3 regions of the Serratia sp. 121840015-1 genome follow, and region 1 is predicted to be linked to each of the others. Evidence: predicted binding sites of a transcription regulator. Region 1 holds the regulator's gene; each other region holds the start of a gene.
The links. Region 1 encodes PurR, which represses purine synthesis genes. Its sites were predicted from a motif close to CANGCAAACGTTTGCNTG; they were not measured.
Positions count from the first base shown of each region.

Region 2: purT (formate-dependent phosphoribosylglycinamide formyltransferase) is a predicted target of PurR. The motif match lies at 1,300-1,317, and genes of this name have one in related genera.
Region 3: cybB (cytochrome b561) is a predicted target of PurR. The motif match lies at 1,160-1,177, and genes of this name have one in related genera.

Region 1 is NZ_JBSEYF010000001.1:1,752,348-1,754,615, forward strand. It holds gene sodB (superoxide dismutase [Fe]) at 1-328, shown strand, start outside; gene cydH (cytochrome bd-I oxidase subunit CydH) at 390-479, opposite strand; gene purR (HTH-type transcriptional repressor PurR) at 804-1,829, shown strand; gene punR (DNA-binding transcriptional activator PunR) at 1,826-2,268, opposite strand, start outside.
Region 2 is NZ_JBSEYF010000001.1:1,061,328-1,063,595, forward strand. It holds gene ACUXAC_RS05100 (YoaH family protein) at 1-31, shown strand, start outside; gene purT (formate-dependent phosphoribosylglycinamide formyltransferase) at 66-1,244, opposite strand; gene cspE (transcription antiterminator/RNA stability regulator CspE) at 1,491-1,700, shown strand; gene dbpA (ATP-dependent RNA helicase DbpA) at 1,848-2,268, shown strand, end outside.
Region 3 is NZ_JBSEYF010000003.1:56,545-58,812, forward strand. It holds gene ACUXAC_RS16525 (hypothetical protein) at 1-508, opposite strand, end outside; gene cybB (cytochrome b561) at 562-1,086, opposite strand; gene ACUXAC_RS16535 (ABC transporter substrate-binding protein) at 1,365-2,268, opposite strand, start outside.

The sequences.
Region 1 (2,268 bases):
GGGCGGCGGTGAACCGCAGGGCGAACTGGCGGCGGCAATCGTCAAATCCTTCGGCTCTTTCGCTGCGTTCAAAGAGCAGTTCACCGATGCCGCAGTGAAAAACTTCGGTGCAGGCTGGACCTGGCTGGTAAAAAAGCCGGACGGCGCGCTGGCGATCGTCAACACCTCCAACGCGGCCACCCCGCTGACCGGTGAAGACAAACCACTGCTGACCGTCGACGTGTGGGAACACGCGTATTACATCGATTACCGCAATGCGCGTCCAAAATACCTGGAAAACTTCTGGGCGTTGGTCAACTGGACCTTCGCAGCGGAAAACCTGGCGTAAGCGCAGGTTCTGAGGTGATAAGGCGCAGCCAGGCTGCGCCTTTTTTATAACCGGGGGTAAATCAGTTCAACGCGGCAACGAAGCTGAAAGCGATAATGACCGCCAATGCGCAGACGGTGGTGAACAGCGACATCTTCAATTCGGTATCCATGACAACTCCTTTAAAATGGGCTTTCCTAAGGATAAAAGGCGCACAATTAGTACGTCAAATCATTTTCCCACAGTTCGCCGATAAAATCTTGTTATCATTTCCCGGTTTATAATCTCGATTACCTCTTCCACTTTTGTTCAATATGCGACAAAATTCGCAGTTCACAACTGCGTACCGGCATCCATGCCCCTCCTGATTAAGCGCTGAAGACTTCAACACACTAAAAACTCAGTTTTCGCTTCTCTGGAGAAGGATCTACGTAGGCAAACGATTAACATCACACTTACATGCTGTAAACATGTGAGTTCAGGAGTCATTCCTTACATGGCAACGATTAAAGATGTGGCCAAACGCGCGGGCGTTTCCACCACCACCGTTTCGCACGTCATCAATAAGACTCGTTTCGTCGCCGAAGAGACCAAAGCGGCCGTGTGGGCCGCCATCAAAGAGCTGCACTACTCGCCGAGCGCCGTGGCGCGCAGCCTGAAAGTCAATCACACCAAGTCGATCGGCCTGCTGGCCACCTCGAGCGAAGCGCCCTACTTTGCCGAAGTGATCGAGGCGGTGGAAAACAGCTGCTACAGCAAAGGCTACACCCTGATCCTGTGCAACTCGCACAACAATCTCGACAAGCAGCGCGCCTACCTGGCGATGCTGGCGCAAAAGCGCGTCGACGGCCTGCTGGTCATGTGCTCCGAGTACCCGGATCAGTTGCTGGGCATGCTGGAAGACTACCGTAACATCCCGATGGTGGTGATGGACTGGGGCGCCGCGCGCGGCGACTTCACCGACACCATCATCGATAACGCATTCGAAGGCGGCTATCTGGCCGGCCGTTACCTGATCGAACGCGGTCACCGCGAGATCGGCGCCATTCCGGGCCAGCTGTCGCGCAACACCGGCGGCGGCCGTCACCAGGGCTTTATGAAGGCGCTGCAGGAAGCGCATATCGACATTCGCGAAGAGTGGATCGTCCAGGGCGACTTCGAGCCGGAGTCCGGCTACAAGGCGATGCACCAAATTCTGTCGCAAAAACAGCGGCCGACCGCGGTATTCTGCGGCGGTGATATCATGGCGATGGGTGCCATTTGCGCCGCCGACGAGCTGGGCCTGCGGGTGCCGCAGGATATTTCCGTGATCGGCTACGACAACGTGCGCAACGCCCGCTACTTCACCCCGGCGCTGACCACCATTCACCAGCCGAAAGAGCGCCTGGGCGAAATGGCCTTCACCATGCTGCTGGATCGCATCATCAGCAAGCGCGAAGAGTCGCAGGTGATCGAAGTGCATCCGAAGCTGATCGAACGCCGCTCGGTCGCCGACGGGCCGTTCATCGACTACCGCCGCTAATCCCCCGCGCCGGAAGCCTGCGCGGCTTCCGGCTTCGCCTCGCTCAGCCACTCCTGATTCAGCGTCTCCCCATCGCCCAGATACGCCAGCAGCCAGCTCATCGCCGGTGACGGTTTATCCTGCTGCCAGGTCAGGCAGCACGGGCTGGCGGGAAACGGCTGCTGCAGCTGCAACGCCTTCAACTCACCGCGCTGCACCCGCGGCAGCGCCAGATGCGCCGGCATCATACCGACGCACAACCCGGCGCACAGACAGTCGAGCGCCGAGGTCCAGTCCGGCACCACCAGCCGCCGCTGGTTATCCAGCGTCCAGGTGACGCGCTTGGGCAGATTGCGCGAAGTGTCTTCCAGACAAAGCGCAGGGTACGGCCTAAGCCGATCGTCATTCAGCGGCCCTGCCAGTTGCGCGAGCGGGTGCTGTGGGCTGACCACGCACAGCC
Region 2 (2,268 bases), 690 kb from region 1:
TGACGATGCTGAAGAAGACGAAGACTATTGATGTTATCGGGGCCGCGCAAGCGGCCCCGTCAGTTTCAGCCGTTGACCGCCACGGTGGCGGCGGCTTGTTTCGCCAGCTCCACCGCCTGTTCCGTCGTGCTCGCCGTTGCCAGCGCTACGCCCAGACGACGTTGCCCGGCGATCTCCGGTTTGCCGAACAGGCGCAGCTGGTTGTGTCCGCACAGCGCATTTTCCAATCCGCTGAAACGCACATCGCTGCTGGTGAGCTGCGGCAGGATCACTGCCGAAGCGGAAGGGCCGAACTGGCGGATGGCGCCGATCGGCAACCCGAGAAAAGCGCGAACGTGCAGGGCGAACTCGGACAGATCCTGTGAAATCAACGTGACCATGCCGGTATCGTGCGGGCGCGGTGACACCTCGCTGAAGATCACTTCGTCGCCACAGACGAACAGCTCCACGCCGAACAGCCCGAAACCGCCCAACGCTTTCACCACTTTCTCCGCGATAGCCTGGGCCCGGCTCAGCGCCGTCGCCGACATCAGTTGCGGCTGCCAGGATTCGCGATAGTCCCCATCCTCCTGACGATGGCCGATCGGCTCGCAGAAGTGCACGCCGTCCACGGCGCTGATGGTCAGCAACGTAATTTCAAAATCGAATCTTACCAGCCCTTCGACGATCACCCGGCCGCCGCCGGCGCGGCCGCCCTGTTGGGCGTAATCCCAGGCGCTTTGCAGTTGTTCAGGCGTGCGGATCAGGCTTTGCCCCTTGCCGGAAGAGCTCATCACCGGTTTGACGATGCACGGATAGCCGATGTGTTCGACCGCCTGCCGGAAAGTCGCCTCGCTGTCGGCAAAGCGATAGCTGGAGGTGGGCAGGCCAAGCTCTTCCGCCGCCAGGCGGCGGATGCCTTCACGGTTCATCGTCAGGCGGGTGGCTTCGGCGCAGGGCACTACGCGGTGGCCCTGGCGTTCAAGTTCGACCAGCATGGCGGTGGCGATCGCTTCGATTTCGGGAACGATATAGTCCGGCCGCTCTTGTTCGATAACGGCTTTCAGCGCGTCACCGTCCAGCATATTGATGACGTGGCTGCGGTGCGCCACATGCATGGCGGGGGCGTCGGGATAGCGATCGACGGCGATCACTTCCAGACCGAGGCGCTGGCATTCAATGGCGACTTCTTTACCCAGCTCCCCGGAGCCGAGCAACATAACGCGGGTGGCGGAAGGGCGCAGGGCGGTTCCAATCGTTAACATAGTTTCGTACCTGGATCGGTGAAAGTAAGCGGATTGATGATCGGCGGGCAGTATATACGAAAACGATTGCGTGCGCAGCCGCCGCGCCAAGTTTGTTGCTAACTGACTGTTTTTATAACAAGCAGAAATATTTGCCCTGCATGGGCGATTGTGCGTTAATAAGCGACGGCGAAAGAAGGCCTACATATAGCAAGGTTTTCGCGTCTCGTGCCGTCAAGGCAGGTTTATCAAGTAAAGGAAACACAAATGAGCAAGATCACTGGTCACGTTAAATGGTTCAACGAAAGCAAAGGTTTCGGCTTCATCACGCCTGCCGACGGCTCTAAAGACGTTTTCGTTCATTTTTCCGCTATCGTTAGCGATGGTTTCAAGACCCTGGCTGAAGGCCAGCAGGTTGAGTTCTCCATCCAGGACAGCCAACGTGGCCCAGCCGCAGCCAACGTCGTTGCTATTTAACGACTGAGCCGCCAAGAAACCCGCCGCCGGCGGGTTTTTTTATGCCCGCTGCCCGTAACGCCGCCCATCTCTGTTATCATTTACCGCTGATTCGGCGCCAGCCTGCGGGCGCGCCGCCATTCCATTCGTCATATAAGAGTTATCGCCGTGAGCACAGTTTCTTTTTCTTCCCTGCCTCTGCCAGCCGAACAGTTGGCCAACCTCAACGAACTGGGGTACGCCAAAATGACGCCGGTGCAGGCCGCCGCGTTGCCCGCCATCCTGCAAGGGCGAGACGTGCGCGCCAAGGCGAAAACCGGTAGCGGTAAAACGGCGGCGTTCGGCATTGGTTTGCTGAATAACATCGTCGTTGCTCAGGTTGCCACGCAGGCGCTGGTGCTCTGTCCCACCCGCGAGCTGGCCGATCAGGTGAGCAAAGAACTGCGCCGCCTGGCGCGCTTCACGCAGAACATCAAAATCCTGACGCTGTGCGGCGGCCAACCGATGGGGCCACAGCTCGATTCACTGGTGCACGCGCCGCATATCGTGGTGGGAACGCCGGGCCGCATCCAGGAGCACCTGCGCAAGA
Region 3 (2,268 bases), on a different contig from region 1:
CTTGCCCCTGCAGCACGCGATCCAGCGCCCTGAGCAGGCGCCTGCGGCCGCGGTGCGCTATCAGCAGGAGCTCCGAACCGACGAACAGCACCAGGCCGATGCCGATAAGGCCGGCGATAATGGCGATAAAGAACAGGGCGATGGTCAGCCAGGAATCTTCTCGGTCCATGATGAAAAAGGCCGCCGGGAAACCGCCGGTGAGCGCCGCGCCCAGCACCAGCAGGGCGAAGTATTTCAGCTTGTATTTCAGCGTTCTGTCTGGCTCCAGCCGGCCTTTAGTGCCGTGTAGCAGCCAGTGCAGCCAATAGCTGCCGTCTTGCAGGCGGTGGGCGCCAATCTTCACCCGATCGCCGGCGGCGAGCCTGGCCAGCAGATTTTCGCTGTCGCTGAAGTCGTCACGGTAAAAAAAGAACGTCTGGCCGGAAGCGATGATCCTCACCAGGTTGTCGGGCGCCGTCTGTTGGCTAGCGCATTGCTCGACGGTCACATGAAAAAATTGGGTTTGCATGTCATTCCCTGTCAGCGGGCGTGGCCCGAAAATTCATCCCTGGCGCCAGGTAGTCAGCGCTTTTTCATCAGTGGCAGCATGCGCACCAGCGCATTGTCCTTGACGATATAGTGGTGGAACAGCGCGGCGGCAGCATGCAGGCCGATCAGCCAGTAGCCGAACGACGCCAGCGTTTTGTGCCAGCCGATAATCATCCGCGCCTGCGGCCGATCCGCCACGTCGGCGAACGGCATCGGCAGGCCGAACAGATACCACTCCTTGCCGCCCAGATAGCGCGAGTACACCCCCAGTACCGGCAGCGTTAGCAGCAGCAGGTAAATCAGGGTGTGCGTCAGGTGCGCCAGGCCGGTTTGCCACTTCGGCGGTTTGGGCACGATAGCGGGCGAAGGGTGGCGCCAGCGCAGGAACAGGCGGGCGATCATCAGCGCAAACACCGTTACGCCGCAGCTGAAGTGGGTGACAACCAGCACGTACCAGGGGGCGCTGCCCGGTTCGGCAAAGCCGCGCAGCTCGATGGTGACGCAGGTGATGACCAGCAGGATCGCCACCAGCCAGTGCAGGCGAATTTGCCACGGCATGTAGGTGTTCTGCACCGGGTTACCTTTTGATGTTAAAGGGTCTGTGTGCCGATGGTAACGAAATGTTACAGGCGAGGAAAGCGCCTGCGTGCAGTTTAAGCAAAATGCCAGGGATTACGCCGCTTATTAAGCTATGAACTTAGTGGATTAAATGCCTGGCGGCAGGGGAGGGCGCTAGCATCGTAAGTTGTGAAGTTAATGCGCGGTAGGTTCAGAGGCTGGCAGCTTATTAAGCGATGAGGCGGGTAGCGCCGCAGCTCTCGCCGCGGCGCCTGGGATCAGTTCAATTTGGCCTTGGCGAAGTCGCTGCCGTTCACGTCCACCACGTAGCCGCTCAGGTTGCTGCGGGTGGCGTAGAACACTTTGCCGGTGGCCAGCGGCAGCCACGGCGCCTGTTTGGCGAAGATCACCTGCGCCTGTTGATACAGCTTGGCGCGCGCCTGCGGCTGATTTTCCTGAATCGCCTGCTGGATCAGGCTGTCGTAATCCTTATCGCACCAGCGCGCCACGTTGGCGCCGCTCTGCACCCCGGCGCAGCCGAGCAGGGTGGCGAAGTTATCCGGATCGCCGTTGTCCGACACCCAACCGTACAGCGCGCTCTGCTGTTCGCCTTTGCGCAGCCCGGCCAGATACTGGCCCCACTCCCAGGTGACGATCTTGGCTTTCACGCCCACCTTCGCCCAGTCGCTCTGGATCATCTCGGCGATGCGCTTCGAGTTCGGGTTGTAGGGGCGCTGTACCGGCATCGACCAGATGTCGGTCTCAAAGCCCTGCTCCAGCCCGGCCTGCTTCAGCAGCTCGCGCGCCTTCTGCGGATCGTAGGCGTACTCCGGCAGTTTATCGTTGTAGCCCAGCATGCCCGGCGGCAGCAGCGAGTTGGCCGGCGTGCCGCTGTCTTTGAACACTGCGGCGACGATCGCTTTCTTGTCCACTGCATAGCTCAGCGCCTGGCGCACCAGCAGGTTGTCGAACGGTTTTTTCTGGGTGTTGAACGCCAGATAGCCGACGTTCAGCCCGGTAATGTCGTGCAGCTGCAGGTTGCCGTCGGCCTTGATGGCGGCGAACTGTTCCGGCAGCGGCGCGGGGATGATCTGGCATTCATTGGTCTTCAGCTTGGCCAGCCGGGTTTGCGGATCCGGCGTAATCGAGAAGATCAGATGCTTGCTGGCCACTTCGCCCTGC